3 regions of the Bradyrhizobium lupini genome follow, and region 1 is predicted to be linked to each of the others. Evidence: riboswitches for the same ligand, from Rfam matches in the RefSeq annotation. Region 1 holds a riboswitch; each other region holds the start of a gene.
The links. Region 1 has a riboswitch for cobalamin ahead of metE (5-methyltetrahydropteroyltriglutamate--homocysteine S-methyltransferase). Riboswitches for the same ligand answer to the same signal wherever they lie in the genome.
Positions count from the first base shown of each region.

Region 2: linked by a shared signal. The riboswitch ahead of AB3L03_RS05490 (DUF1636 domain-containing protein) and the one ahead of metE (5-methyltetrahydropteroyltriglutamate--homocysteine S-methyltransferase) in region 1 are both predicted to bind cobalamin.
Region 3: linked by a shared signal. The riboswitch ahead of AB3L03_RS05405 (TonB-dependent siderophore receptor) and the one ahead of metE (5-methyltetrahydropteroyltriglutamate--homocysteine S-methyltransferase) in region 1 are both predicted to bind cobalamin.

Region 1 covers NZ_CP162553.1:2,754,527-2,764,790, reverse strand. Annotated here, with positions in the region: gene AB3L03_RS13180 (CaiB/BaiF CoA transferase family protein) at 1-354, shown strand, start outside; gene AB3L03_RS13175 (citryl-CoA lyase) at 410-1,237, shown strand; gene AB3L03_RS13170 (hypothetical protein) at 1,405-1,743, shown strand; gene AB3L03_RS13165 (hypothetical protein) at 1,809-2,435, shown strand; gene AB3L03_RS13160 (GNAT family N-acetyltransferase) at 2,667-3,203, opposite strand; gene AB3L03_RS13155 (EAL domain-containing protein) at 3,751-4,962, shown strand; gene AB3L03_RS13150 (4Fe-4S binding protein) at 5,533-5,736, shown strand; cobalamin riboswitch at 6,523-6,723, shown strand; gene metE (5-methyltetrahydropteroyltriglutamate--homocysteine S-methyltransferase) at 6,822-9,137, shown strand; gene AB3L03_RS13140 (cytochrome-c peroxidase) at 9,958-10,264, opposite strand, start outside.
Region 2 covers NZ_CP162553.1:1,079,805-1,090,068, forward strand. Annotated here, with positions in the region: gene cobN (cobaltochelatase subunit CobN) at 1-1,137, opposite strand, end outside; gene cobW (cobalamin biosynthesis protein CobW) at 1,137-2,186, opposite strand; gene AB3L03_RS05490 (DUF1636 domain-containing protein) at 2,183-2,566, opposite strand; cobalamin riboswitch at 2,661-2,879, opposite strand; gene cobO (cob(I)yrinic acid a,c-diamide adenosyltransferase) at 2,920-3,555, shown strand; gene AB3L03_RS05500 (cobyric acid synthase) at 3,566-5,014, shown strand; gene cobD (threonine-phosphate decarboxylase CobD) at 5,003-5,965, opposite strand; gene cbiB (adenosylcobinamide-phosphate synthase CbiB) at 5,977-6,918, opposite strand; partial or broken gene cobU (bifunctional adenosylcobinamide kinase/adenosylcobinamide-phosphate guanylyltransferase) at 7,040-7,542, shown strand; gene cobS (adenosylcobinamide-GDP ribazoletransferase) at 7,539-8,321, shown strand; gene bluB (5,6-dimethylbenzimidazole synthase) at 8,326-8,958, shown strand; gene AB3L03_RS05530 (ABC transporter substrate-binding protein) at 9,136-10,167, shown strand; partial or broken gene AB3L03_RS05535 (ATP-binding protein) at 10,164-10,264, shown strand, end outside.
Region 3 covers NZ_CP162553.1:1,058,585-1,068,848, forward strand. Annotated here, with positions in the region: partial or broken gene AB3L03_RS05390 (hydantoinase B/oxoprolinase family protein) at 1-688, opposite strand, end outside; partial or broken gene AB3L03_RS05395 (hydantoinase/oxoprolinase family protein) at 685-2,692, opposite strand; gene AB3L03_RS05400 (PepSY domain-containing protein) at 3,162-4,595, opposite strand; gene AB3L03_RS05405 (TonB-dependent siderophore receptor) at 4,607-6,964, opposite strand; cobalamin riboswitch at 7,080-7,282, opposite strand; gene AB3L03_RS05410 (histidine phosphatase family protein) at 7,355-7,927, shown strand; gene cobT (nicotinate-nucleotide--dimethylbenzimidazole phosphoribosyltransferase) at 7,928-8,980, opposite strand; gene cobF (precorrin-6A synthase (deacetylating)) at 8,996-9,745, opposite strand; gene AB3L03_RS05425 (energy-coupling factor ABC transporter permease) at 9,791-10,264, opposite strand, start outside.

The DNA.
Region 1 (10,264 bases):
TGGGAGGCCCAAATGAACCTGGCTGGTGTCCCTGCCGGCCGTGTGCTGACGGTCTCGCAAGTGTTGCAGCAGCCACAGGTCGTTGAGCGCGGATTCGTCGAGACTTTGGCGCCAGAACAAGACGATGCGCAGCCGTTACGAATCACGCGGCCGGGGTTCCGGCTGGATGAGGAGTTTTCGGTGCCTTCACCACCTGCGACGCTCGGAGCAGACACTGAGCGATGGCTGCAGCGGCTCGGCTATTCGTATGCGGAGGTTGAGCAACTGGTCTCAAGCCGAGCCGTCGGGACGCCAAAGCAAGGAGAGGCTGATTTCCTGCCCGTCCGCGCAGCCACGGACGGACCGATATCATGACATCCGACGGCTTGCGTCGGTTGGCAATCGGCAGGTTGAAAGGACGGAACCGGAAATGAGCGAAGAAGAACTGAGATACCAAGCGGCCAGTTGGTGGCGAACCTCCATTTGCGATATCGCGCCAGGTCGCATCGCCTATCGGGGTTATCCAATTGAAGATTTGATAGGCCGCGTTTCTTTTCCCGCCATGATTTGGCTGATGTTACGTGGCAATCTGCCAACGCCAGCACAGGAGCAGCTGCTGCAAGCTGCGCTGGTTGGATCCGTTGACCACGGTCCGCACGCGCCCTCCATTGCAATTGCCCAAATGGCGGTGAGCTGCGGCCTGCCCCTGAATGGCGCAATGGCCTCGGCAATCAACACGCTCGATGACGTGCATGGCGGAGCAGGGGAGCAGGCTATCGAACTCTACGAGGATGTGCTGCGACGGCGCCAAGGGCGAGAGATCGAGCAGGCCGCTGGCGCTGCAATCGACCATTTCACCGCAACCCGCAGCAAATATCTGCCGGGCTTCGGCCACCGGTTTCATCCAGTCGACCCGCGCGCGGCCCCGCTATTGGCGCTGGTGGATGCCGCAGCTGACGAGGGCAGTGTCGGCGGCGATTATGCCAAGGCCGCTCGCGCGATCGAGCGGGTGATGCAACAGCGCAAGAGCAAGCTCATTCCGATGAACATCGATGGCGCGACCGCGGTCATTTACGGCGAACTGGGCTTCGCCTCTCCGCTCGCGCGGGGGGTCTTCTGCTTGTCGCGCGCGGTCGGAATCCTGGCTCACGCCTGGGAGCAAACTGGGCGCAACGATCGCAACAAGGGCCCAATGCCCAAGCAGTTCGGCTACAAATACGAGGGCCAGCCGCGTCGCAGGCTCGAAGGCGCATCATGAGCATCTCGAAATCCCGCCCAAGCTGATGGAGGCCAGCGTGTTCTCGTCGATGGCGGCGGAGTTTCGTCGCCCGGCTGTTTCTTCGGAATGGGCAGACGCGAACCGCGGGGCATATCCAGTAGATTGTTTCATCGAGGGACCGTCGTTCGACCAGTCCGGGAATCTCTATGTCGTCGACATCCCCTTCGGCCGCATTTCCGGATTTCACCGGAGGGCGTCTGGTCTTTGATCATCGAATACGACGGCTGGCCGAACGTCTGAAGGTTGCTCCGGACGGCCGGGTGCTCGTGTCCGACTATATCAACGGTCTCCTGGAGCTCGATCCACAGAGAGGGACCATCCGACCGTTGCTGGGCCACCGCAATTCCGAGTCCTTCAGAGGCTGCAACGACCTGCATATCGCGACCAAAGGCGACATCTATTTCACCGATCAGGGCCAGACTGGATTGCACGATCGGACCGGCCGGGCATTTCGACTGTGCCCTGACGGCCGGATCATTGCTTGATTTCTAATGGCCCGGGCCCGAATGGCCTGGTGCTCAGTCCGGACGAGACCGTATTGTTCGTTGCAATGACGCGCGACAATAGCATCTGGCGCGTACCGCTGATGCGTGATGGCGTGGGGAAAGTCGGACGATTCAGCTGGTTCTTCGCGACGAGCGGTCCTGACGGACTGACGGTCGATCAAAAAAAGGGTGGCTCTTTGTCGCGCATGATTCCCTCGGCCACGTTTTCGTATTGGCGCCAAACGGCGAAGCGGTCCGCTTGCATCCAGTCCTGCGCAGGGGGGAGCTGCACGAATGTCATATTGGACGCGGCACTCGGCACATTGCTCATTACGGAATCCTCTACCGGATCAGTGTTGATGGCTGATCTCGCGCACCTTCATCGAAATTCGCCAGCAGGAGTGGCAAGGTGGTGCGGAATCCTTTTACGCGCCGGTCCGCCGCACCAAGATGCAGGAATGAGTCTGGTAGACAACTGGCTAGCCAGTTGCCGAGAGAATGTAATTGGTGACGAATGGATGGCGTTTGTGTGCGGTGATCTCAAACCAGAGCCAGTAAATCGCACTGCATGGAAGCGCAAAAGAAGGATTCGTAAGGCTGGGTCGGGCTCCGCCAGGAACGGGCCGCCGCCGACCTGCCGCTATTGGTCGGGCGGGTCGCGGTATCGCTTCCCACAAATGCAGAATGATTGATCGCTGATATTTTCGAACGCTCTCGCCAAGAAGGCCGAAGAGGTAACCGCTCGCGGCGGGAGTCAGCATCGCATCAGCGTCAAGGGTTCTCGATCATGCTCGGCCGCGACGCACGCGTGAAGCGTTCGTTTTGAGAAGCAACAAGCCCAGGATTTACTGCTTGAAGGACTTTACCGATAGCACGCTAGCCCAGGAGCGCTTTAAGCGTGTGGCGCAGAGGTCGTACTACTGTCAGAGCCTCTTGCGCGCGCGCAATCCTCCAACCCGATATCCCCTCTCCTCGTAGAAGTGGCGTACCCGTTCTAGGGCCGGATAGCCATTCGGAGGCAACGCAACCTCAATCATCTGCCAGCCGCGGCGCTTCGCCTCCGAATCTACCGCCTCGAGCAGATGCCGACCGCAGTCAGAGCTCCGGAAGTCACGAGAAATCCATAGCTCCTGAAGCACGCCGTACGCTCCGGCTGCTCTCACGGCCTGTACGGCCGAGATGCTAGCTATCCCTACAATCTGCCCGGTGCCTTGTTCCTCGACGACAAAAATGAAGCCCTGTTCGGGATCCTGAATCAGGTGCAACGCCGCCCGCTTCGCGCCTTGAAGGCTGAACTCCGGTCCGGGGCCACCTAACTCGGAAAGTAGCTCTTCGACCGCTTTTGCGACCGCGTTCTCATCTCCTGGCACGCTCTTGCGCAAAGCCGTGCCCGCGCTGGACAGGCCTTGCCCTTCAGCGCCAACACGAACACCCGACCTAGCCCTCTGGAGGAAATTCATGCTCAGGAGAATACAGAAAACGCAATTGAAAGCAACTATCAGGCTCGGTAGGAAGCAGCACGTCCACACTCGCTATAGGCAACAGAGTTGAGGTAATTGCAAGCCATTGCCGTTCTCAGAATCGACTGCGGCTTGAGCGGCTGCGAACTCATGATGGGTTGCCTTCGATTGGAAAATATTCACCAAACGGCACACGCCGGTCATGCCGATCAAACGTTCGTAAGAGTGATTGCCGATCGTCGCTCACGAACTACTCGATTCAATAAATCGTGCGCCTCGATGATCGCAGCGCCATAGAGCGTCAGCTCGGTGCGTGCGAAGGAGAGATTCCGACCTCGCGTGCGTCACTCGCACAAAGTTGCGCGAAGCGCGACAGGTATCATACGCGTGCGCCCGATAAAATCGTCTGAGCAAGATCGCGAAAGATCTTGCACACCAATGCACTATCTTAAGCTTATCTCGAACAATCGAAAGATATCGGGAAGCACAGCTTGTTTGGACCTTCGCTCCTCGTTTAAGGCACCCTCACGGAACGGGAGTGGTTGCGATGGAACATGGGCAGGCCGGACTGGTCGGAGGGAAACCTGTAATCTTCGGGCAACGTAAGGTGCGGCCGCGGGCGTGCCTGGTCGGCAAGCGGCATCTGCGCGCCTTTCTACGGGATGTGCTGGAGGATATGGGATTTGTTATCAGCGAATGCAGGACTGCTGACGAGATGCCGCACGTACTCCGCACGGAGCTCCCTGATCTGATCCTGCTCGGCATTGGCTCGGACCGCATCGAGCCTGGACGATTGCTCGAGATGCTGGTACGCGAAGAATTTGCAGGCCGAGTGCTGGCGTTCGGAGCCCGCGAGTCGATCATCATGGCGGCAGTGCAGCAGGTCGGTAGTGAATATGGACTTGCTATGCTGCCGCCGCTCAAGGCGCCGTTTGCAGCCGAGACGTTGCGCGATCGGATCGCCATGCTCTTGCCAAGAGAGCCGGCGCCCCGTCCCGCGGTCCATGTCGGAGAAGCCTTACACGCTGGCTGGCTTGAGCTCTGGTATGAGCCGAAGTTTGACGCGTGTACCCTTAGCCGCCGCGGCGCCGAGGCGCATGTGCGAATGCGGCACCCGACCTGGGGCGTCGTTCCACCAGCCTATTTCATCCCGGAACCTCACGATCCGCATTTTAGGGGGTTGTCGCAGTTCGTGATCGACCGCGCGATCAAGGATTGGCAGTATCTTCTGGAGCAGCAAACTTCGATTGATCTCTCCATCAATCTCCCGGCAGCATTCCTGATTGACCCGCAGGCGGTACGCGATCTCTGTCGGCGCATGCCGTCGCACCCCGCTTTCGGCGGTTTGACGATTGAAATCGAGAGCGTGGAAGCTATCCAGAACCTAGATCTCCTGGTCGAGGTTGCGCGTGAGGTTCGCTTTCACAACATTGGCCTTGCAATCGACAATGTCGGTGCCAATTGGCCGCAGCTGATGGGGGTGACAAAATTCCCGTTCATGAAATTGAAAGTGGATCGTCAGTTCGTCGGCGGCTGCGCGAATGGGCCCCTCAAGCGAACGGTGTGCCGCCATATCGTCGATATAGCCAAAGAGTATAATGTGCGCACCGTCGCCGAAGGTGTGGAGAGCCAGGCCGACCTAATCGCTGTGGCCGAACTCGGCTTCGACCTTGCGCAGGGCCATTTGTTCGGAAAAGCCATGCCACTGAAGCAATTTGCACAGTCATCTTTCAACCCTGCTCCAGCTCGTCCAAAATAGTTGCGAGTGGCTGAGTGCGGCCAAGCGACGATCACGAGCACCGCCATGCCTACTCGCACCAGGCATGAGGCTGAGTGCAATTCAATCGGTCTGCAAAGCCAGTGTTGCGCGTCCCGCCGCCACTTCATTTCCCTCCGAAGCTTGTTATACAACAAGCCCGTTTTGGCAAGCCTCCAGCGAGTCCTCCGCAGCTAGCGTTGCAGCCATGAGCGAGGCTTGCACAAACCTCCAGTCGGGGTGATGTGACCGGAGGTTTGCCGAGATCCGACCTAGACCTGCGCCGTTCGCGGCTTTTTGTCGCCGCCGGTTGAGGAAGCGTCAGCCTCGCTTGCTCCCGCGCTGACGTGCCAAACAGACGCTTTCAGAGTCAAGTCGCGACTGGCTCTCGCAAGAGGGCCCGAGGGCTCGTAGCCTGAAATTGAAGCGACCTGTTGCTGTCGCAGATGCAACATGGTCTCAGACCCGGGACAGCCGAATTGGGAAAATTGCCCAACATTGAGCGCGTCTGCGTTTGGCACGGCATTTGAAAGGGATCGCCCATGGCATCGCTCGCCTAAGGAGTCGGAAGGCATGGCTTACAAGATCGTCGCTTCGCAATGCACCGTTTGTGGCGCATGTGAGTTCGAGTGTCCCAACGCGGCGATCAGTCTGAAGCGCGACATTTACGTTATCGATGCCAAAAAATGTACGGAGTGCGAGGGCCATTGCGACACGCCGCAATGCGCGGTGGTCTGTCCGGTCCCTGACACCTGTGTCCCGTCCAAGACAGGATAGGCAGCCCGCGACCAAAAGGCCTCATCGCTCGATTTCGCGAACGAAGTTGTAGATGTGGGACCTTGAGGAGACCACGACCGCATGGGGCGCATCGAGGTCGATTAACATCGTTATGAGCTTAAGGCGCTGAGCGACTCGAGGAACCCCTCAAAGGGCTCTGTCGGAGGACACCGTCGAATTTGTCACGAACAAGGACAAGGCCCTCGATGCTCAGTGGCCGCGTTAAGGCCTATCGTCGCGGGCCGCGAGTCGAGGCGAGGCAGACCGGCGTCGAGCGGCCACCGACGCATCGAAGCCGACGCAAAAGTCGCTCAGCACGTGAACACCTAGTGCACCGAGAAGATCATCTTGGCCAACCTCACGGAGCGGTCGACCTCGTGCCTGGTCGCGGGCCCGCCGAACACCAAGGAGCCGACCTGATCATCCGTGCGGTCCTGGAGCAATCCGGCTTTCGAAATTTTTACGGAGCCTCGTGGGCAGTGAGCAAACGGATGCCGGACGAGGATGATCGCACTTCCTGACGCGCAGGTTCGAAAAGCTGCTGACGGAAAAGGTCGCCTCCTCGCGATCACACAGATACCGAAAGCGGCCCGGGTTCGTTCCGGTGGTGGAGCTCAACCGTTACGCGAGCAGGGAGCGAATGCATTTCACAAGCGGAGCCTCCACGGATCAGGGCGTGTTCACCAGGCCGCGAGCAAGACCGTCGTACCCGCCTAGTGCGCTCGTAATCGCTTGGGCAATGTCGCAGCGAGAATCAGTAGGTTGACGCATCGATCCATCGTGCGCATAATTTCAAGCCGTCGCGGTCTCCGGATTTCGTTTGATCCGGAGCTAAGAGGGAAGCCGGTGCAATGCCGGCGCTGCCCCCGCAACTGTAAGCGGCGAGCCGCTGTCCAACGAAGTCACTGAAGCCATGCGGCTTCGGGAAGGCCGGACAGCAGCGACGACCCGTGAGCCAGGAGACCTGCCTCGACAAGATATCGTCCACGGGCGGGGCGTCCCGGTGTGCGCCAAGCAGTTGTCGCTCACGCGATGTTCGCTGTCTGCGTCCGCCATGGCCTTTGCCCCAACATGGGGTCTAAGCTATGTCAATCCTTTCGCTTCCCGTTGCCACACTGGGGACGTCACGCATCGGCCCACGACGCGAACTCAAATTCGCACTCGAGAGCTACTGGGCGGGAAAATCCAGCGAAGCCGAGCTCCTCGAGGCGGGGAGTGGACTTCGTGCCGCTAATTGGGCACGGCAGAAATCCCGCGGTGCGACCGTCATTCCTTCGAATGACTTCTCGCTCTACGACCATGTGCTCGATACCAGCCTAATGGTCGGCGCCATTCCCGACGTTTACGGCTGGAACGAAGGTCCTGTGTCGCTTAAAACCTACTTCACCATGGCGCGTGGCGCTCAAGACGGTGGTCACGCTCAGCATGGGCCCGGCGTAGCCGCACAGGAGATGACGAAGTGGTTCGATACGAACTACCACTACATGGTGCCGGAATTTCACCAGGATCAGATCTTTAAGTATGCCTCTCGGAAGCCGATCGAGGAATATGAGGAGGCAAGAAGCCTCGGTTATCAGACGCGGCCCGTCCTAGTGGGCCCAGTCACTTTCCTGAAGCTCGGCAAAAGCGTAAATCCCGCATTCAATCCGCTGTCGCTGCTTGATCGACTCCTCCCCGTCTATGTCGATGTTCTCCGCGAACTAGCCTCGCGCGGCGCTGAATGGGTTCAGCTCGACGAGCCATGCCTAGTGATGGACATCGACGAAGCATCTCGGGCCGCTGTCCGCCGGGCCTATGCTCATTTCGCTAAGGCCGTGCCGGCCCTTAAAATCATGCTGGCCACATACTTCGGGGGTGTCGGCGACAATCTTGAAACAGTCTTGGCCTTGCCCGTTGCCGGGGTTCATGTCGACCTGGTTCGTGCACCTGACCAGTTGGACGCGATTGTCGCCAGAGCAGGTAGAGATCTCGTGGTCTCGCTCGGTGTCGTTGATGGTCGCAACGTGTGGCGCTCTAATCTGCCGGCGCTACTCGACCAACTTGCTCCTATGGTCAAAAAACTGGGCAGGGACCGTGTTCAGATTGCCCCCTCCTGCTCGCTGCTTCATGTTCCGGCCGACATTGAACTAGAGATCGATCTCGATCCCAATCTGAAGACGTGGTTGGCGTTCTCAGTGCAGAAGATCAAGGAACTTTCGATATTGGGCAAAGCGCTGGCTGGCCATGCTGCCGACGTGGCCGATGAACTCACGCTCTCAGAGGATGCATCCGTCACCCGCGAAACATCGCCGAAGATCCACAGTGCGAACGTCGCCGGACGAATGGCCGCGATCGACGATAGCATGCGTCGCCGTCGCAGTGCGTTCACCCAGCGCGCCGACGTCCAGCGCGTCGCCTTCGCATTGCCGATGTTTCCAACCACAACCATCGGATCCTTTCCGCAAACGGCGGACGTCCGCAATGCGCGTGCAGCTCATGCGCGGGGAGCGCTGAATGACACGCAGTACGAGCAGCTTCTGAAAGCGGAGACAGCCCATACCGTGCATTGGCAGGAAGATATCGGCCTGGACGTGCTCGTACACGGTGAGTTCGAGCGCAATGACATGGTTCAATACTTTGGCGAGCAGCTGTTGGGTTTCGCATTCACCAAGCACGGCTGGGTTCAGTCTTATGGCTCGCGGTGCGTTCGTCCTCCTATCCTGTTTGGAGATGTCTCCCGCCCGAAGCCCATGACCGTTAAATGGTGGCGACATGCGCAGTCTCTGACCAAAAAACCCGTCAAGGCTATGCTGACCGGACCGGTGACGATCCTGAACTGGTCGTTTGTCCGTGACGACATCCCGCGGAGCGAGACATGCCGACAGATCGCTCTCGCGATCCGAGACGAGGTCATCGACCTTGAGGCGGCTGGAGCGACCATGATCCAGATCGACGAGGCTGCGTTGCGGGAGGGATTGCCACTGCGCAAATCGCAGTGGAAGGACTATCTAGATTGGGCAGTGGACAGTTTCCGTGTTTGCTCCTCCGCTGTCGCTGACGGAACTCAGATCCATACGCACATGTGCTATTCCGAGTTCAACGAAATCATCGATGCGATCGCAGCAATGGATGCCGACGTCATTTCAATCGAGGCGTCGCGCTCCAAAATGGAATTGCTCGACGCTTTCAAGAGCTACAAATATCCTAATGAAATCGGGCCGGGCGTCTATGACATTCATTCACCGCGCATTCCCGCAGCAGCCGAGATCAAGCAGCTGATTGTGTTGGCGCGGCAGCGGGTTTCCGATCGGCAGCTCTGGATCAATCCCGACTGCGGACTGAAAACTCGACGATGGGAGGAGGTGCGTCCCGCGCTCGTCAATATGGTGGCCGCCGCACGCGAGTTGCGGGCCGAGGCATGATCGTACGGAGCGTGTCGCCAACCTATCTGTGAATAAGATGAACGCGCTTTGGGAGCTCGCGATAACCTTGCGAGCTTTCAAAGTTTCCAGCGCCTACGAATGCCGGTTTGCCCCGGCGGAGGCCATCGCATACAGCGGCGACAAGCTCGAATCCGGCGGACGACCGCATGCCGGCCATACCGATTAGGTGACATATTCCAAGTCACTTACGCTCGACGCGAACCACGGTCCTATCGCTTCATTTATCCATCGCGTGGATGCGTCCCATCACAACAATCTATTTTACCGCCCTTGCGGAATTTCATACCTAATTTGCGCCTTCGCGCGGTCTTCGGGAAGATTTGCTGGTATTCGGCGGTGCCAAAATACTGGCGCGTGACGGCAAACTGACGGTTGAGTTTCAGGGCTCGGCAGTCAAACCGCCTGCGCGATGGATCCCAGCTCCATCAAGGCGCTGCCCGTGCCAACCGGACAGCTGGCAAGTGGTGAGCAAGTCCTGAAGTTTACGACAGGAGCGGAAGGCAAGCGGCTCGCTAACTTGTGCAGAGCGATATCCGCTTCTTGTTGTTTGACGGCGAGTGCCCTCGTCGTAAGTCGATCGCCGGTGGTCCTCCCTACCGACGAAAGCTGGAACGATGCGGAAAGCAGCGTCGCTCCCGCGTGACTTTCGCCCGGCCTCGCATTGAGGCCGGGCGGCTTTTTATGTGCCTGCTTATCAGTGACAGCAGGGGATCATTCATTTTGGCGTCATTGCGGGACCCCGGGTTCTTGGAGCGCATCTGTTGCTGTTCGGCAGGGAATGAGGCCGGTGCTGCTAAGGCTATCTGTCTATTGAAGGCTTTGGTGTCGTGTTGGTGCGCGTCGGCAGTATCGGATATTCGATCTTAGGCAGCCGACCGGTCAGCGAATTCAGAAATGAGATAATGTCGTTTTCCTCTCTATCGCTAAGCTTGGTGCCGAGCTGGATTTCACTCATCAGGGCAACAGCTTGCTTCAGGCTCCAAACCTGTCCCGAATGAAAGTAAGGGGCTCGCAACGCGACGTTTCGCAATGGCGCCGCGCGGAAGACATATTCGTCGCCGACCGCCCTGGTGACCGCGAACCGGCCCTTATCGGCGTCCGGAAGC
Region 2 (10,264 bases), 1.7 Mb from region 1:
GAGCACGAGTGCCATCCGCTTGTCAGCGGCCGGCGTCTCCGCAAGGCGCCGCCAGGCCGCAACGCGCGCGGCGACGGCCTTCACGCGCTCCTCGTCAGGCCTGTGTGCCAGATGCGAAAATTGCAAATCGGGATCCCGCATCGCGGCAGACTTGAAGCTCACCACGCCCGCGAACAGGCGGCCGTCGACCTCGGGCAGCACCACATGCATCGCGAGGTCGCCGGGCGACAGGCCGCGGAGCGAGCTCGCCCAGTCCTCGCGGCGGGCCGTGGAGAGCGCGACCTGGAACACGGGGCAGGATGCGGCGTCGAACGGCGTCGTGCCGTCGTCGCCCATCGCCGAGAACGCGGTCGCATTGACGATCGCGGCCGGAGGATTTTGCGCGAGATATCCGCGCAACCAATCTGCAACGCCTGGAGCCTTCAGCGAGGTAACGAAGACACCAAACGCGTCGAACCCCTTCTCGCGCAATGCGGCGATCAGGGCATCGACCGGGCCGGTGTCGGCAGCGGTGAGATAGGAGCGATAGAAGGCCACGAGCGCGCGCGGCCTGCCCTCACCCGACGCCGGCGCGGCAATGACGCCGCGCGCGGGATCGTAAAAGCCCATCTCGGGCACGGTCATGTCGCCGATAACAGGTCCCGCATAGAGGCCCGAAGCCAGCGCAAGCTGCGCGATCGCGGCTTGCGATGGGACGGGGCCGCCGGTGTCGCAGAGCACCTTGAGCCGCCGCAACGTCGAGACCGGCAGGGTCGAATACGCGTCCAGCCGCGTATCGTCGCGGCCGTCGGCCGGCAGCACGGCCAGCACGATGCCGCGCTCCTTCGCCAGCTGCTGCAGGGCCGCGAGCCCATACGGCCAATAGGATTCCCCGCCGATCAAACGCACGAGAATGCCGCGCGCGTGCGCAAGCGTGCGTTCGACATAGGTGTCGACCGAGAGCGGATGACGAAGTTCTGCGAGATTGACGAGCCGCAGCGACGGCAGGCTGTCGCGGCCACGGCGCCAGCCGGCCGCGAACGCGGCAAGATCGGAATCCGAATACGAGAGCACCACGAGATCGGCCGGGTCCTGGCCAATGTCCCTTGGTATCGCGGTCTCCTCGAGACCGCGGCTCTCGCGGAAGACGACGTGCATCAGATACCGGATCCTGAAAGACCGAGTCCCGCCTTGATCGCGGCCTCGTCGATATCGCCGTGCTCGCCGATCACGACCAGCTTTGACTGCCTCGCACCCGCGCCCCAGGGCTGGTCGAACTGGTGGCGCACGCGCTCGCCCACCGCTTGCAGCAAGAGGCGCATCGGCTTGCCTTGCACCGCGATGTAACCCTTGACGCGCAGCACATTCTGCTCGCGCGCCAGACGCTGAACGGATGCAACCAGCGCTTCGATATCGGTGACCTCAGGAAGATCGATCACGACGGACGCAAAATCGTCGTGCTCGTGATCCTCTTCGCCGTCGTGATGCGAGGGACGCGCGGCGAGATCGTTCTCGGCGGCAGCACCGAGGCCGAGGATGAGGCGCGCGTCGATCGCGCCGTCGGTGATCGCCAGCATCGGCACGCGGCGCGACATCTCGGCGGTGATCGCCGCCTTGGCCGCTTCGAGGCCTGCCGCGCCCGCAAGATCGGCCTTGGTCAGCAGCACGATGTCGGCGCAGGCGATCTGGTCCTCGAACACTTCCGACAGTGGCGTCTCATGGTCGAGATTGCCGTCCGCCGCGCGCTGCGCTTCGACGGCAATTGGGTCGGGCGCGAAACGGCCGGCGGCGACAGCTTCGGCGTCGGCAAGCGCGATCACACCATCGACGGTGATGCGCGAACGGATCTCCGGCCAGTCGAACGCCTTGAGCAGCGGCTTGGGCAGTGCCAGGCCCGAAGTCTCGATCAGAATATGATCGGGCCGCACCGGCCTCGACAGCAGCTTCTCCATGGTCGGAATGAAATCGTCGGCGACGGTGCAGCAGATGCAGCCGTTGGCGAGCTCGATGATGTTCTCTTCCGGGCAATTCGCATCGGCGCAGGATTTCAGAATCTCGCCATCGACGCCCTCGCTGCCGAACTCGTTGACGAGCACCGCGAGCTTCTTGCCGTTGGCATTGGCAAGCAGATGCTGGATCAGCGTGGTCTTGCCGGAGCCGAGAAAGCCCGTGACGACCGTGACCGGGACTTTTGCGAGCGAATTCATTCGGCGGCCTCCGGCACGACGGCCAAGGGGGAAATGGGGGGAATGCGGGCAAGCGATTGCTTGCGGAAGATCTCCGGGCGGCTGCGCCAGGGCACAAGGCCGTCGGGCGCGGCCGCATAGGCCGCGGCGCCCGCGACCACGTCGTTCGCATTCGCATCCGAGAGGCGACCATAGACATAGGACCAGCGGCCGGGCGCGCTGAGCGCGACCGAGCAACCCTGGTTGCATGCCGACAGGCATTCGACGGGAACCACGCTGACGCCGTCAGGCACGCCGGCCTCGAGGATCGCACCATGCAGGCGCTTGCCGGGCGTCGTCTCGCCCTCGCCAAGCGTCTGGCCGGCGCGGCAGGTGATGCAGACATGAAGTGTGACGGTCATCGCTTCTTCCAGAATAAACAGCGGGAAGCGAAGAGGCCCACGAACCGTTCTTGCGAAGGCCCGTTTCCCCGTCGCGGAACACCCCGTCCGCCGGTCCAAAATCGTCCGCGCTGGCAGGTCTCCCGGCTTGCGGAGCAGGGTTTCCCCTTCGATCCCCGCCTTCCCGATCCCCAGGGGATCAGTGGCTTCGGGCATCTCTCCGGTCACGGTCGCGGGGGCGGCTGCATTTTGGAACCAAATCTTGCCGATTCGGACCCTATCGCATTCCCTCTTCGCCTGTCGTAGGACAGGAACCAACGCCGGGCCACCATTTGCCCCCGACCGCCTCTTGTCAAGCCGAAGGACCCCGTCCGATGACCTCCGAACCGGATAGCCAGACGGCCGACGAAACCGACGCCCGCCATGCCTCGAAAATGGCGAAGAAGAAGGTCGCCCGCGACAAGATCATGGCGACCAAGAGCGGCGAAAAGGGCCTCATCATCGTCCACACCGGCGCCGGCAAGGGCAAGTCCTCCTCGGCCTTCGGCATGATCGTCCGCTGCGTCGCCCATGGCTTCCCCTGCGCGGTCGTGCAGTTCATCAAGGGCGCCTGGGATACCGGCGAGCGCCGCATGCTCACCGGCCATTTCGGTGACCTCTGCCAGTTCCACGCCATGGGCGAAGGTTTTACCTGGGAGACGCAGGACCGCGCCCGCGACATTGCCGCCGCCCGCGCCGGCTGGGAGAAGGCCAAGGAGCTGATCCTCGATTCGAATCTCCGCATGGTCGTGCTCGACGAGATCAACATCGCGCTGCGCTACGACTATCTCAATATCGCCGAGGTCGTCGATTTCCTGGTGACCTCGAAGCCGCCGATGACGCATGTCGTGCTCACCGGCCGCAACGCCAAGGACGAGCTGATCGACATCGCCGATCTCGTCACCGAGATGACGCTGGTCAAGCATCCCTTCCGCTCCGGCATCAAGGCGCAAGCCGGCGTCGAGTTCTAAGAAACTCGCGATGGCGCGCGCATTGATGATCCAGGGGGCCGGCTCGGACGTGGGCAAATCGCTCATCGTCGCCGGCCTCGCGCGCGCCTTTGTGCGACGCGGCCTATGCGTGCTCCCGTTCAAGCCGCAGAACATGTCGAACAACGCGGCCGTGACTGTCGACGGCGGCGAGATCGGCCGCGCCCAGGCGCTCCAGGCGCTCGCCGCCGGCGTCGAGCCGCACACCGACATGAACCCGGTGCTGCTGAAGCCCGAGACGGATGTCGGCGCGCAGGTGATCGTGCATGGAAAACGCATCGCGACCGCGCGTGCGCGTGAATATGCGGCGATGAAGCCGGCATTGATGGACGCGGTACTGGAGAGCTTCGAGCGGCTGAAGGCGCGCGCCGATCTCGTGCTGGTGGAAGGCGCCGGCAGCCCGGCCGAGGTGAACCTGCGCAAGGCCGACATCGCCAATATGGGTTTTGCGCGCAAGGCCGATGTGCCGGTCGTGCTGGTCGGCGACATCGACCGCGGCGGTGTCATCGCGCAACTCGTCGGCATCAAGACAGTGATCGACCCGGATGATGCCGCGATGATCCAGGGCTTTGTCATCAACAAGTTCCGCGGCGATCCCACGCTGTTCGATGACGGCTACAAGCTGATCGAAGAGAAGACCGCATGGCGCGGCTTTGGCGTGCTGCCCTGGTTCGCGCGCGCCGGCGAGCTGCCGGCAGAGGATGCGCTGGGCCTGAGCGATGCGCGCAAGCCGGGCCAATGCAAGATCGCCTGTCTCGCGCTGTCGCGGATCGCCAATTTCGACGATCTCGATCCGCTCAAGCTCGAGCCTGGCGTCGATCTGGTGATGGTGCGGCCGGGCGAAGCCATTCCCGGCGATGTGCGCCTCGTCATCATTCCCGGTTCGAAATCCACCCGCGGCGACCTCGCCTTTCTCCGCGCGCAGGGCTGGGACATCGATCTGCTGGCGCATTGCCGCAGAGGCGGCCATGTGCTCGGCCTCTGCGGCGGCTATCAGATGCTCGGACGCAGCGTCAGTGATCCCGATGGGATCGAGGGCCCCGCCGGCGACACACCGGGTCTCGGGCTTCTGGATGTCGAGACGGTGATGAGCCCGCAGAAGACGCTGACGCGTGTCGCGGCCGTGCATGCCGCGACGGATCAACCGATCGAAGCCTACGAAATCCACATCGGCCGCACTGATGGGCCGGATCGCGCGCGGCCATTCGCAAGGCTGAATGGCGAACCGGAAGGCGCGATCTCGCGCGACGGGCGCGTGCAAGGCAGCTATCTGCACGGCCTGTTCACGTCGGATGATTTCCGCAAGGCCTTTTTGGCGAAGCTCGACATTCCCGCCGGCGACGAGCCCTATCACGCCAGGGTCGATAGCGCGCTCGATGCGCTCGCCGATCACATCGAGCAACATCTCGACATCGACGGCCTGCTCGCGCTAGCGCGCTAGAGCCTCGGCCAGGCGCGTCCATTCGGATTCGCCGCCCGGAAGCCCGAGGCGCAGCCATGTCGGCTCTCGCGCGAACACGCGCGACCAGATATGGCGACGCGCCAGCTTCTCCTGCGCGGCAGGCGCGTCGGGCGTCTCGTAGAGACGAAACAGCTGGGTCCCGCCGACGAGCGTCCAGCCTTGCGACTGCACCATGCCGTCGAAACGACCGCAGTCTCGCGCCAGCCGCGCGGACGTGGCCTCCGCCCAGGCATCGTCACGCAGCGCGCGGCAGCCGATGGAGATCGCCGCTCCCGAGACCGGCCAAGGCCCCGACATCGAGGCGAGCCTGGCGATGTCGGACGAATTGCCGAGCGCGAAACCGAGCCGCAGGCCGGCAAGGCCATAGAACTTTCCGAAGGAGCGCAGGATCAGCAGCCCCGGCCGGTCCCCGGATGCAAGCGATAGCTGCGGGGCTACATCGGCGAAACTCTCGTCGACGACGAGACGACCGACGCGCGGCAGCAGCGTCAGCAAATCCCTTGGTGGGTGGCATCGGCCGTCGGGATTGTTGGGATTGACGACTATGGCGAGGTCCGCGCCCGCCAATGCGTCGAAGTCCCCGACCTCCTGGACCTCCCAGCCCGCGGCCGAGAGGACCCCGGCATATTCGTTGTAGGTCGGGGCGAGGATGCGCGCGCGGCCGGGTGGCGCAAGTTGCGGCAGCAGTTGAATCGCCGCCTGTGCGCCGCCGAGCGCGACAACCGCCGCGCTCGTGCGGTAAGCGTGCCGCGCCGCGTGATGCAGCGCCTCGATCTCGGCGCGCGACGGCAACGCGCTCCACGCGCGCGAACTCACCTCGCCCACGGGATAAGGCAGGCGGTTGATACCGGTCGACAGATCGATCCAGTCCTCCGCGCGACCGCCGAAGCGCTGCTGGGCCTGATCGAGATTTCCACCGTGCTCGCGCATGCGCTGTTCTTTCACGCGAAGGCCAGGATCGCAAGGATGCCGGCGAGCAGCAGCATGGTGCGGCGGTAAACCGTCAAGCCTCGATCGATGTCGGCGGCAAGCGGATCGCGCGCAGCTTCATTCAGCCATGGCTCGTTCGTGATGCTGCCGTGATAGATCCGCGGACCGCTGAGCCGCACACCGAGCCCACCCGCCATGGCTGCTTCCGGCCAGCCGCCGTTGGGCGAACGATGACGGCGTGCGTCCCGCGTCATGCACGACAGCGCCTCGGATCGCTGGGGCGCCAGCAGCACGAACAGAAATCCGGTCAGCCGCGCCGGAATGAAATTGGCGACATCGTCGATGCGCGCCGCGGCCCAGCCGAAGGCTTCGTGGCGTTCGGAGCGATGGCCGATCATGGAGTCCAGCGTGTTGATCGCCTTGTAGCCCAAAATGCCGGGAAGACCGAACAGCGCGCCCCAGAACACGGGTGCGACGATGCCGTCGGATGCATTCTCGGCGAGGCTCTCGATCGCCGCACGCGCGATCCCGGCCTCGTCGAGCGCTGCGGGATCGCGGCCGACGATGCGCGAGACCGCGTCTCGGGCGGCGGCGATGTCACCCGCTCGCATCGGGTTTGCGACGGCAGCAACGTGGTCGTGCAAGGAGCGTAGGGCGACCAGCGGCCAGGCGAGGACGCCGACCAGCACGATCTGGATCCAGCCCAAGGGAAGCAGGGACTGCAGCGCCCAGCCGAGCGCGACCGAGAGCGCGATCACCGCGAGCGCTCCGGCGAGACCAGCGGCGCGGCGAAATGCCGGCGGATCAGACGGTCGATTCCAGGCGGTGTCGATGGCAGAAATCAGCCAGCCCAGCCAGGTGACGGGATGGCCGATCCGCGCGAACAACCACGACGGCCAGCCCAACAGGGCATCCACCACCATCGCAACCGCCATCGCACCCGCAAAACCCACACCCGTCTCCTGTCCTGCCCCTGTTGCGCAAAGGGTGGCCGGAGCGCAAGCCCCTGATTGGCGGATTTCGGCTTTGTTTTTGGCCGCGTTTGGTGATTAGTGCAGGCCGACAGGAGACTTCATGGCCGTCATTTTGATCACCGGCGGAGCACGGTCGGGCAAGAGCAAGCGCGCGGAAATGCGCACGCGCGCCTTTCCCGGGCGGCCGGTCTACCTCGCGACAGCCGAGGCTCTCGATGCCGAAATGGAGGCGCGCATCGCCATGCATCGCGCCCGCCGCGGAACCGACTGGATTGAACGCGAAGTGCCGCTCGATCTCTTGCCCGCGCTGCTCGCCACCGACGGCGGCGGCGCGCGGCTCGTCGATTGCCTGACGCTTTGGCTCTCCAACCTGATGCATGGGGGCGCGACTGGGAACGCGAGATCAAGGAGCTTGCCGGCGCCCTGCCCCGGCTGAAAAGTCCCGTCGTTCTCGTCACCAACGAAGTCGGCCTCGGCATCGTCCCCGACAATGCGCTGGCGCGGAGCTTCCGCGACGCCGCCGGCTTCATGAACCAGGCCATCGCGGCCGTTGCGGACGAGGCCGAGTTCGTCGTCGCCGGCCTGCCGATGAAACTGAAATGATGCCGCGCGACCAATTTTTGCGAGACGTCATCGCCGATCTCAGGATGGCGGCATCGTTCGTGACAATCCTCCCCGTCGCATTGTCGAAGCCCGCAGCTGACGGCGCCGTCGCACGCGCGACCTGGGCTCTTCCAGTCGCGGGACTGCTGGTCGGCCTTGCCGGCGCCTTGGTCTACAAGGTCGCGAGCCTGTTGGGTCTGTCGCCGAACCTTGCCGCCCTGCTCGCGCTGGCCGCGACCGCCCTCGTCACCGGCGCGCTGCACGAGGACGGCCTTGCCGATACCGCCGACGGGCTCGGCGGCGGCCGCACCCGCGAGCGCAAGCTCGAGATCATGCGCGACAGCCGGATCGGCACCTATGGCGTCTGCGCGCTGATCCTGTCGTTCGGCCTGCGCTGGAGCGCGCTCGCGACGATCGCCAATCCGTGGGTCGTCGCGCTCGCACTGTGCGCTGCGCACACTGCGGCCCGCGCGGGCTTGCCGGCCTTCATGTCGCAGGTCGCGCCTGCGCGACCTGACGGCCTGTCGGCGAGTGCGGGATCACCGCCGGGCCGCAGCGTTGCGATCGCATTCGCTGTTGGAATCCTCGCGCTCGTGCTCGCGCTTGGGCCGGGCAAGGCGCTGGTGAGCCTGATCCTGCTCGCTCTCTCCGGCCTGATGCTGGCGCGACTTGCCATCCGCCAGATCGGCGGGCAGACCGGCGACATCCTCGGCGCGTTCGAGCAGACCGGCGAGATTCTGATCCTGCTGGTTGCCGCAGCTTTCCAGATCGGAGGGTGACGCAATGGTCGAATTCGACGACACCTTCCGCCAGCACTTGCGCGAGCTGTTCGTGTGGCGCCGCGACGTGCGCCGCTTTCGCGCCGATCCGTTGCCGGACGGCGCCATCGATCGCCTGATCGAGACGGCCTGTCTCTCACCCTCGGTCGGCCTCAGCCAGCCCTGGCGCTTCGTCATCGTCGATGAGGCCGCACGGCGTCGCGCCGTGATCGACGACTTCAAAGCGTGCAACGCGGACGCGCTGAATTCCTATGCCGGTGAGCGCGCAGCACGCTATGCCACGCTGAAACTGTCGGGTCTCGAACAGGCCCCCGGCCACCTCGCCGTGTTCGCGGACAAGGCCAGCGACACCGGTCACGGCCTCGGCCGCGCGACGATGCCGGAGACGACGGAATATTCCGTGGTTGCGGCGATCACCGCAATGTGGCTGGCCGCGCGCGCCGAGGGCATCGGGCTTGGCTGGGTATCGATCCTCCATCCGAATCGCATCCACGCCATTCTCGACGTGCCCGACACCTGGAAATTCATCGCCTATCTCTGTATCGGCTATCCGGAAGTCGAATGCGACCGGCCCGAGCTGGAACAGGCGAAGTGGGAGCAGCGGCGGGGGGCAGAGGAATTCACGCTGCAGCGTTAATCAGGCCACGCCGGAGATCCATTTTCTGTGTTGCGAGCGACTGCCGACGTAGGAATACGGTATCGGACTGCCAAACGCTGCGAATGAGCAGTCACAAACGCATTTTTTCGTCAATTGTGGATGCCGGCCGTTCGCGCTAAGCATGCGCCTGGGGCTAGCCACCATGCAAAGAATGTCATGACCGAACGGCCTTCCGCTCTCGCGGTCGATCGCCGCGGGTTCATTCGCCTTGCCAGCACGACCGCCGCGGGGTGGCTGGCGCTCGGCGCAACATCTGATCGCGTGCGGGTCGTGGGATCGCTGACGGCGTTGCCGCTCGACGACGAGCTGACCAGAAGGAGCATGATCGACAGCCCGACCTCCCGCCTGGGTGGCCTCATCGTGGGCTTGAGGCAGCGAGGCTGGGTCGAAGGCGTCAATTTCCGCCTCGAGCTCCGATCGACCTTCGGCGCGCCGGATCGGCTGAAGACCGCGGTTCAGGAATTGCTGGCGCTCAAGCCGGATGTGATCCTGACCGGCTCGACGGTCGAAACCGCGGCCGTCCTGGAAGCCACAAAAACCATCCCGATCGTGTTCGCGACCGCCAACGATCCCGTCGGCAACGGCTTCGTCGAAAGCCTTGCTCATCCCGGCGGCAACGTGACCGGCTTCACCAACAGCACCGCCGAGATGGGCGGCAAATGGCTTCAGCTCATCCGGGAGGCCGTGCCGGATCTTGCGCGCGTCGGTATCCTGTACAACCCGGCGACCACTCCTCGCGGCGGCCGTTTCTTCCTCGATTCCATCGAGCAAGAGGCAGCACTGGCCGGCGTGTCCGTGATCCCCGCCCCCGTCAGCGCGCCAACGGAGATCGACGAAGCCGTCAGGCCCTTTTCCGCTCCCCCCAAGGCGGCAATGATTGCGCTGGTCGACAGCTTCCTGGTGGTCCACCGGCAGGCGGCGGTGGCGGCGGCGGCCAAATATCGCGTCCCTGCGATTTACCCGTTCTATTATTTCATGGATGCGGGCGGGCTGATGAGCTACGGGCCGACGCTCGAAGTGCGCTCGGCCGACTATGTCGATCTCATCCTGCGCGGTACCAAGGCCGGAGATCTGCCGGTGCAATCGCCGCGGAAATACGAACTCCTGATCAACCGCACGGTCGCTCGCACGCTGGATTTGACGATACCATTCACACTGCTCGCGCGCGCCGACGAGATTCGCGAGTGAACGAGACGATCGATCAGGGAGATTTGCGGCCACCTCCCGGCCGGCTGTTCCGCAAATACCTCTACTCGATCGTCGCGCTCGCTTTTGCCGCGCTCGC
Region 3 (10,264 bases), 1.7 Mb from region 1:
TCGCGGAGCGCCTCGCGCATCTCGATTTCGGAAAGATCGTGCAGGCGCGACTGCGCCGCCGTGAAGACCGCCTTGCCGTGCTCGCGGCATAGCTCGACGATGCGCTTCTCACCGGCTTTCGTTGCGGCGATCTGGGCGAGAAGATCGCCCTCGCAGGATTCGGATCTCGAACATTGGCCTTGAGCAGCTGCACGATCGGCGTATTGACGCCGCTTGCCGTGGCGATCAGAACCGGCGGAATGCGCATCGCCTCCTGGAAGGTGTCGATGGCTTTCGCAAAATAGCTGCCGGGCCAGGTGCCGCCGATATCGGGCCAGTGTGCGAGGCTGACCGCGAACGCCACGATCTCGCCGTCGATGAAGACCGGGCGCACGACCTTGACGTCATTGAGATGATTGCCGCCGAGCGGGCCGACATTGTAGATCAATGCGTCGCCGTCGTTCAGGCTGTCGCGCGGCACCACTTTCAGCAATTCGAGGACCGTGTAGGCCATCGCGCCGAGATGGATCGGGATGTCGCGGCCCTGCCCGACCAGGTCGCCGCGGGCGTCCGTGATCGCCGACGACAGGTCGCCGGCCTCGCGCAGCAGCGGCGAGCGCGCCGAGCGCGTCATCACCAGGCTCATTTCCTCGGCGGCGGCCGAAAGCCCGTGCCGGATGACTTCGACGACGAACGGATCGAGCTTCATGCGGCCCCCCGCGTCAGGAACAGATTGCCTGAAACATCAGGCCTCGCCTGCCAGCCGGGCGGGACCACCACGGTCGACCATGCGTCTTCAATGATGGCCGGGCCGCTGACGATTTCGGTCAGCGAGGCACGGTTGATGATGCTTGTGGCGATGTCGTGAAAGCCATCGAACGAGCAGATGCGCTCGCCTTTGGAGACCGTTCTGACCGCGATGGCCGGCCGGCTCACGACGGTCGTCGATGGACGGCGCGCCTGCACCCGCACGGACTCGATGACGCAGCTCTCGCCCGTCGCATAGCCGAACAGCTCGTGGTGCCGGGCCAGAAAATCCTTCTTCAGCGTGATGACGTCGAGCGGTCGCGCGAACGGCACCGGAATGGCGTCGTTCTGCGCCGCGTAGCGCATCAAGGCCACCAGCTCGATCTGAATCTCGGTCGCGGCAACCCCGTTGGCGATCAGCGGCGCCGAGGCATCGTCGATCAGCACCCCGATCCGCTCCGACACACGGGCGAGGTCGATGCCATCGAGCGCAGCGCGCAGAGTTTGCTGCTGGAGGAAGCTGAAATCGGCAGTGAGACAGCCCAGTGCCGAAAACGCACTCGACGCGCTGGGAACGACGACCTCGGCAATCCCGTAGAGATCTGCAAGGCCCGCGGCATGCATCGGGCCACCACCGCCAAAGGCGAGCAGCGTGCAGTCGCGCCCGTCGATGCCGCGCTCGACGGTGACGCGGCGGCGCGCGCGCCATTGTCGCGTTCGCGACCTTGATGATGCCGAGCGCGGTTTCGGTCAGGCTCAGCCCCAGAGTGCGCGCGATCGGCGCGATGACATCACTGGCTGCCTTGATGTCAATTCCGATCCGGTCGCCGAGTTTGGCGTCCGGATTGAGATAGCCGAGCACGGCGTTGGCATCGGTGATGGTCGGCTCGGTACCGCCGCGGCCGTAGCAGGCCGGTCCAGGCTCGGAGCCGGCGCTTTCCGGTCCGACCGTCAGGCCACCGGAGCCGTTGCGCACGATCGAGCCGCCGCCCGCCCCGATCGAGTGCACCGCGAGCATCGGCTGGCGCAGCGGCTTGTCGCCGAGCATGCGGCCGTCGGTCATCTCGGCCTGACCGTCGACGATCAGGCACACGTCGGTCGTGGTGCCGCCCATATCGAACGTCAGCATCCGGGACGTGCCGAGCTGGCGCGCGATGCTGACCGATGCGGAGACGCCGGCCGCGGGGCCCGACATCGCCATCACCAGCGGCCGCCGCTTCACGGCCGAGATCGGCACCATGGCGCCGGCCGAATGAAACACCTGCAGGCCGGGACCGATCGGCAGCCGCAGCTCCAGTTCGCTGAGATATTCCACCGCAATCGGCATCGCCGCGGCGTTGAACACGGTCGCCGAAGTCCGCTCGTATTCGCGCGCCTCGGGATTGACCTCGTGCGACAGCGAGACGTGGGCAACGACGCCCTTGAGCCGCTCGCCGAGCATCTTCTCGTGCACCGGATTGGCATAGGCATGCAGCAGCGCGACCGCGACACTCTGCACGCCGGTCCCCTTCAGCCAGGCCACCAGACGCTCGATCTCCGCGTCATCCAGCGCCTTCAGCACCCGGCCCTCGTGATCGAGGCGCTCAGCAAGCCCGAAGCATCGTTCCGGCGGCACCAGCGGCAGCGATTTTGGCGGGACGTCGAGACGATAGAGATCGCGGCGGCGATAGCGCGCGATCTCCAGCACGTCGGCAAAGCCTTCGGTCGCCACCAGTGCCACTTTCGGCAGCCGTCCTTCGACGATGGCGTTGGTCACGCGCGTGGTGCCGTGGACGAAGCGCTTGATCTCGCTCTTGCGCAGGCCGACCGCCTCGATCGCCTCCAGCATCGCCTGAACCGGAGCTTGAGGTCGCGACGGCACCTTCGCGATCCGTGCCTCCGCGGGGGAGTGTCGGATCGCGATGATGTCGGTGAAGGTGCCGCCGATATCGGTGCCAACTTCCCAGTGATTTTCGTCAGTGCTCATGTGTGGGTCAGCTGCGGACGACATTCGAACCGGACGCCGGGTGGTTCCCGTCCTTCGCGAGGTTCAATCGCAAACCGAGAGCGCTCATCATCATCCCCTGTCATGCCACCGCTTGCGAGCGTGCGACAGAGCGATGGCCTCGGGATAGGGCCAGAGTTGTCGCAATGCACTGGACCAGCCCGCGACCGGCGCGGCGCGGCGAGGCACATTTTAGTGCAGCCCTGCCCGCATGGAGAGCACGTCGGTGTGGATCGTTCGACGCGACATAAGTGCGGCGCACCACGAATTTTCCCGGACGAAACACCACATCCGCTGCAGCGCAATCCACGCGCCCCGCACGCACTGTCTAATTTGCAGGCGATCGACCGGCCCTACGGACCATGCGATTGCTTATGAGCTATGCATGGCAGTCGGCTCAGCCTCTCTTTATTGTACGATCAGTAAGCGGTGGTTTTGCCCGCTCCGGCTCTCAGGCCGCGAAGGACGGACGCAGGCGGCGCCAGCCGATGATGATGCCCGTGATGGAGAACAGAAAGCCAAGGGAGCAGAGCCCGACGACCAAGCCGTCGCGCAGCAACGGGTGCGCGACGAGAACCGGAAAATCCAGCGTGTGCAGCGCGCCGTAGAACCAGCGATAGGCCCGCCGCGATGGATCCAGCCTTTGCAGCAAATTGCCGTCGGCGCCGTCGATGTCGAACCAGAGGTCACCGCAATACGAGCGGTAGACCGGGGCGCCCGGGACAGTGGACCGCGCGGGATAGTTGTCGTCCTCGGCAAGTACAGACGGACCGCCGCAGCCGGCCGCCAGGCGCGCGGTCAACCCCTGGACCTCGTGCACATCCAGAGATCTCGTCGGTCCATCGCGGGGCGCGTCCCCTGCCTTGATCAAGGTCTGACCGGCAAGGGCCGTTCGATCCCGCCGATAGAGAGTGCCGTTGAAGGCAAACCATTCGATTTCACGGGTCGATGGCGATACAGGCTGCCGATCGAGCGATGGGGCCGCCGTCCAGTTCGGTGAAGCGTTCATCACGCTGGATTCAGCGGAGGCCCATTGCCCGCGCGAGAACAGCCGCCCGTGATCCATGGAGAGCCAGCCGCTGAAAATCCAGCTCAGCACGAACACCATCGCAACGAGGCCGATGAGATGATGCAGCGCATGCCAGCCGCGATAGGGCGAGCCGATCAGACCGCTGCGAGGTTTGATCCGCGCAAGCCCGAGCACAGAGCCAAGCAAAGCCGCGATCAGGGCCAGCAGCGACAAGGTCCAGACCACGCGATCCCACAGCGACCAGTTGCTTCGCAGGACCGTTGGATAGATCCAGTGCAGCACACTCCCGACCAGATTCCAGGTCCGCTCGTTGCGCGTCGTATCCAGGACGATCTCGCCGGTGAGCGAGGAGACATAGACTTCCCTCCCGTCGGCATCACCGAGGGCAACCCGAAACAAGGGCCGATGGCGGTCAAAGCCGTTCGGCACGCTCCATTGGTCGTAGTCCGAGCGCGCAACGATCTCGGTTGGTCCGGCATCCAGCCCGCGGCTGCGGGCGTGATCTCGCGCGATGGCCAATGCGACGTCGGAAGACGCGACCGACGCGTCGCCCCCATCGGAGGCGCGGATTGCGCCTGCGCGCGATGGCCCCGAGACGACATAGACCGGGCCGTCGCTGCGCTGGATCAGGCGAACGCGCGTCGCATCCGCGATGCCGCTCGCGGCAACGGCATCGGCGACTGCAATCCTCGTCCCAGCACTCGCCAGCGGCCCAAGCCCGGCGAAGCGTTCCGCTTCCGTCAGAGACGGAAACGGAACGAAGTGCATCACGATTCCCGTCGCGAACCACATCGCGAACAGCAGGCAGAACGCGATCCCGAGCCATCGATGCAGCAGGACGATCGCGCGCATCATCGATCAGCATCCTACCATTTGAATGCGGCCGAGAGTTCATAGGTGCGCGGTGCACCCAAGAGGATCTGGTCGGGATAGAACGGATCGCCCCAGATCGCATAGCGCTTGTCGGCGATGTTGCGCACCCGGAAAGTCAGGCGAGCCTGGTCGACCGCGTTGAACACCGTCTTCGGGATGTCGACGAAGGCATAGACGTCCGCGACAGTGTAGGCCTTCATCGTCACGACATTCGCATCGGTGTTGTAGCGGTCGCCGACGTGACGGCCGGTGACGCCGACTTCCACGGGCCACGGCGTGAAGAACCGATACGACGCTCCGGCATTCGCCACGACGCGCGGCACGTTCGGCGGCGTGTTGCCGGAGAACGAGCCGCCGACAAAATTAAAGTCGGCGTAGCGCGCATCGACATAGGCGATGTTGCCCCAGAGACGCAGGGGACCGATCGGACGCACGGACGCGGCAAGCTCGACGCCCTTCGATTCCTGCCGTCCGGCAAGGTTGAGCTGCATGCCGCCGGCCGCGGCATAGACGTTCTTGCGCAGGATGTCGTAGGCCGAGAACGACCACTCCGCCCGGTTGTCCCAGAACAGGTGCTTGACGCCGGTCTCGTAGGTGCGCGCGGTGGTCAGGTTCAGCGGATCGGTCGGATTGAGCAGGAAGATGTTGTTGGCCGAGATGTCTGCGCCGGTGGCGTATTGGCTGAAAAAGGTCAGGCCCGGTACGGCTTCCCAGGTGTAGCCGATACGGCCCGTGGTCGGGACCCAGGATTGCGAGAACGGGAAGTTCGCCTTCTCCAGACCGAACTTGTCGGTCGAATTGCGGTCGAGCCCGATATGCTCGACGCGCAGGCCGCCGACCAGCGCAAAGGTCCGTGTCAACTTCAACCGGTCCTCGAACGACAGCGCCTCATTGTCGATGCGCGCGGTCTGCTGCTGAATGGTGAGCAGGCCGTAATAGCCGCGAGGCGGATCGACCAGCGGAATGGAATCGCCGGGGAAATTTGCGGCGCCCGGCCTCACGAAATCAAGGTAGCTTGAGGAAAGCGTCGTGACCAAACGGTTGTCAAAGCCGGCGATATTCGCGTCCCAGATCAAATCGGTGACGTTGCCGACCAAGCGTTGGCTGTGCGCGACATAGAAGCGCTCACGATCGACCATGTTGGTCCCGGAATTGAACGCCTCGATCTCATTGTTGAACCATGTGCGCTCAGCTCCGTAAGCATAGGCTTGACTTTTCAGCGTCAGGTCGGGCGCCAGATTCAGCTCGAAACCGCCGCGCAGCCACACCTCCTTCGCTACGTTCCTGTTGTCGAGGACGTTGTAGTTAGTATTGAAGGTGCGGTCGTCGATCGTGACGGCACCGAGATCGGTTTTGTTGTAGTTCGAGACGTAATTGCCGGAAACGATCCCCGTCGTCGCATGCGAGCCGCTGAAGGCAATCGGCACCAGCGGCGCACCCCAATAGGCTTTCGAGCGATCTTCCCGATACTCGATCGCGCCCCAGACCTTGAGGCTGTCGGAGATGCGGTAGTTGAGCTGGCCGGAGACATCGAGCGTCTTGGTGTTGGTGTCGTCGGCAAAGCCGTTGAGCGAGGAACGGCTGACGTCGAAGCGGTAGTCCAGCCCCTGCACATTGGTGCTGCCGCCCGAGCCGTAATGCGCCCGGAACGAGTTCAGCGAGTCCCAGGAGAAATCCGCCTCGTTCCGGATCGGACCGGTGTGCGGCTGCTTGGTGACGAAGTTGATCGCGCCGCCGGCGGCGCCCTCGCCTGACATCAGTGATGCCGGACCCTTCAGGAATTCGACAGCCTCCAGATTGGCCGTGTCCATGATCCGCGAGGTCATGTTCTGCGGACCGATCTTGATGCCGTTGTAGAGCGTGTTGATCTGGCTGTTGGTGAAGCCGCGCATGGAGAAAGCCGAAGGCTCGGCCGGATTGTCGCCGGCTGTGACGCCCACCGCTCCCTGCGCGACGTCGGAGACTGTGCGGTAGCCCTGCTCGCGCATGGTTGCGGCCGAGATCACCTCCACGGTCGCGGGTGTTTCTCGCACGGTCAGGCCGAGGCGCGAAGCGCTTTCGGCGACGGCATTGGTGTTGAGCGGCGTCTGTGCCGCCGTGGTCGGCACGACGGGCTTGGGCACTGCGGATGCAGTCCCCGGCCGGCGCGCTGCTGCGCGGCGTGAGCTCTGCGCGTCCCGTCCGGCCGGGCTGGACTGCCTGCGGGATTGTGGCGCCGACACCTCGACGGGCGGCAGTGGCTCGCGGGCCTGCTGCGCCAAGGCCGCTGGCATGTCGATGGCGACGAAAGATGTGAGAGCGGCGGATGCCAGTAGGAAACGGCGTGGTCGTACGATACGAAGGGAATACACGGTCTTGGACCTCGGAGTGACGTCAGTGGCACGTCACCGCGAACCAGGGTCCCATCGTCCGGCTTGCAGCCTTCCGATGAAGCCGAATGTCTGTACTCCCCGACCGACATCTTCGCGTGTGACCACGGCTGACGGCAGGTCTCCTGGCTTGCGGGTCAGTACCTTGCATCGCCTTCCCGGGACCGAGATACCCAGTGGCTCGTGACGCAAGATCCGCCGCTTACAGTTGCGGGGGCAGCCACGGCATTGGGGACAACGTCCCCGCACCGCATTCCCTTTTCATCCCCTCTCGGGGAAACCGTCGCGAGCATCTAGGATTACGATCCAGACAGAGTCAATGTGCCAGTTGCGGCGCTATTGCCACAACGACCAGTTTCCTTGGAGAAAAGCATGGAAGGCGAGACCTTCCTCTGGCTGATACGGCACGCGCCCGTCGATGGCGTTTCGGGGATCATCCATGCAGCCGACGCGCCGGCCGATCTCGGTGCTCGCGCGCAGCTGGAGGCGCTGCGCCAGCGCTTGCCGCGGGACGCCGCGAGCTATGCGAGCCCGTCGCGGCGCACCGTCGAAACGGCCCGCGCGCTGGGACTCGAGCCGCTGCAGCTGGACGAATTCAGCGAGCAAGACTTTGGCGACTGGACCGGCCGTCGGCATGACGAACTCGCCGCGACCGGTGGCGAGGCCTATGCACGGTTCTGGAGCGATCTGGCGCGCGGACGGCCGCCCGGCGGCGAAAGCTTTGAGGAACAGGTCGCGCGGGTCCGCCTGGGTTTGTCGAAGATCGGCACCGGGGCCGCAACGCTCGTCGTGCATTCCGGCACGATCCGGGCGGCGCTGTGCATCGCGCTCGACCTGACGCCACAAGCGGCCCTGCGCTTCATGATCGATCCGCTGTCGCTGACCAGGATTGACCGGCTCGCGACCGGCTGGCGCGTCGTCTCCGTCAATCAGCGGACGATTTGATCAGGCCGGACGATCAGGCACATTGGCCTGCGCAAAGGTCGCCATGCCGTTGTGGAGCGCGCAGGCCGACCGCACCAGCGGCAGCGCGATGGCCGCGCCCGATCCTTCGCCGAGCCTGAGATCCAGGCTGATCAGCGGCTGCACGTTCAGCGCGCGCAGCACCAGCCGATGCCCCTGCTCCGCCGACTGGTGCGAGGCCAGCAGGGACAGCTGGCACGAAGGGTTGAGCCGCACCGCCGCCAGCGCCGCGACCGACACGATGAAGCCGTCGATCAACACGGGGATGCGGTGCTGTGCAGCCGCGATAACGGCACCGCAGATGGCGGCGATCTCGAGACCGCCGACGGCGCACAGGATCTTTTCGGGCGCAGCGCCCGCAATGTCATGGCGTGCGATTGCAGCGTCGATCACCCGCGCCTTGTGCACACGGCCGGCCGCGTCGATGCCGGTACCGCTGCCCGCGATCTCCGCGGCGCTCACGCCGAGCAAGCCGGCCGCGATCGCCGCCGATGTCGTGGTGTTGCCGATGCCCATCTCGCCGAAGATCAGAAGATCGGGCTGCCCGGCCTGTGCGCGCGTCACCGCACGTCGGCCGGCTTCGAACGCAAATGCCAGCTCCGTGGGGGTGAGCGCAGCTTCGACGCTGAAATCGCGCGTACCGCTGCGCGGCTTGTCGGTCATGATTCCAGCCATCTCCCCCTGCGCCAGCGTGCCGGCGTCGACGACCTCCAGGCTGGAGCCCAGCTCACGCGCGAGCACCGAGATTGCGGCACCGCCGGAGGCAAAGTTCGCCAGCATCGCGATGGTCACTTCCTGCGGATAGGCCGAGACGCCCTGCGCGACGATGCCGTGATCGCCGGCGAAGATGATGATCGGCACCCGCGCCGCGCGCGGCTGCTCGGTTGCTTGCAGGCCCGCAAGCTCGATCGCGAGCTGCTCGAGCCGGCCGAGCGCGCCGGTCGGTTTCGTCAGTTGCGCCTGCCGCGCCACCGCCGCCTCGCGGTGGACTGCGGAGATATCGGGGCATTGTTGGGTGACCCATTCGGGGAGCATGCTGCCTCGCTTGCCTTACGGCCTGCGCTTGAGGATGTAACTGTCCATGATCCAGCCGTGCCGTTCGCGCGCCTCTTGCCGCACGGCGACGATGCGCGGGCCGATCTCGGCCAGCGCGCCGGACATCACGATCTGATCGGGCATGCCGAGATAGGCCCCCCACCAGATGTGCAGGCCCGCCGGATCAAGCGACTGGAATGCCGTGCCGCCGTCGAGCATCACCACCACGGTGTCGACACCTGCCGGCCAACCGCCATCGCGCAAGCGGCGTCCGGTCGTGATCAGAAACGGCTCGCCGATGTCGTTGAGCGGCATCGCATGCGCCGCGCACAGCGTCTGGATCGAGGTGATGCCGGGCACGACTTCGATTGTCGGCAAGGGATCGAGCCGCCGCGCGATACGCAGCGAGGAATCGTAAAGCGAGGGATCGCCCCAGATCAACAGCGCGACCTTGCCTTCGCCTTCGAGATGATCCCCGATCGTCTGCGACCAGACGGCGGCCACGGCATCATGCCAATCGTCCACGCCCTTGCGATAGTCCGCTTCAGCGGCGTCCCGCACGGGCAGATCGAACTCGGCAATACGCGTCCTGTCGCTGGTGAGCGCATCCGCGCAGATCGTCCGCCTGAGATCGGCGAGATCGGATTTTGTAGTCCCCTTGCGCGGGATCAGGACGAGATCGGCCGCGTTGATGGCAGTAATCGCGGCGCGCGTCAGCTGCTCGGGATCGCCGCAACCGATGCCTATCAGAGAGAGCGTGAGCATCGTGGCTGCGAAGGGCGGCCATCATGGCCGCCCGTTCGCTTGTCTCTAGGCCGCGTTGTGCAAACGCGGCGTGACGAGGCCGGGCGCGGTGACGCCGCGCAACGACTTCGCCAGCGCGAGCACGCCGAGATCGGCGAGCGGCTCGATCACGATGACCAGCGCATAGGACGCCGCGAAGGTCGCGATGTTGGCGAGGTTGGTCGCGCCGAAGCCGGAGCCATAAATCGCCCAGAACGCCACCCAGGCGATGACGCCCGCCTGATAGGTCGTCGAAAGCGCCAGCGCCTGGCGGTACTTCAGATCGACATAGGCCGTGTTGCTCGAAATGATCCGCGTGGCGATCGCCTGGATTCCGAACAGCGGCACCAATAGCGTGGTGACGTTCATGCCATATTGCGGCAGGTCGGGCGGCTCGAAGAAGATGCCCTGGAACAGCAGGCCAAACGCGAGGCCGAAGGCCGCAGGCGCCGCGCCAAACAGCAGGAACAAGGTCGAGCCGAGGATGAAGTGCACTTCGGA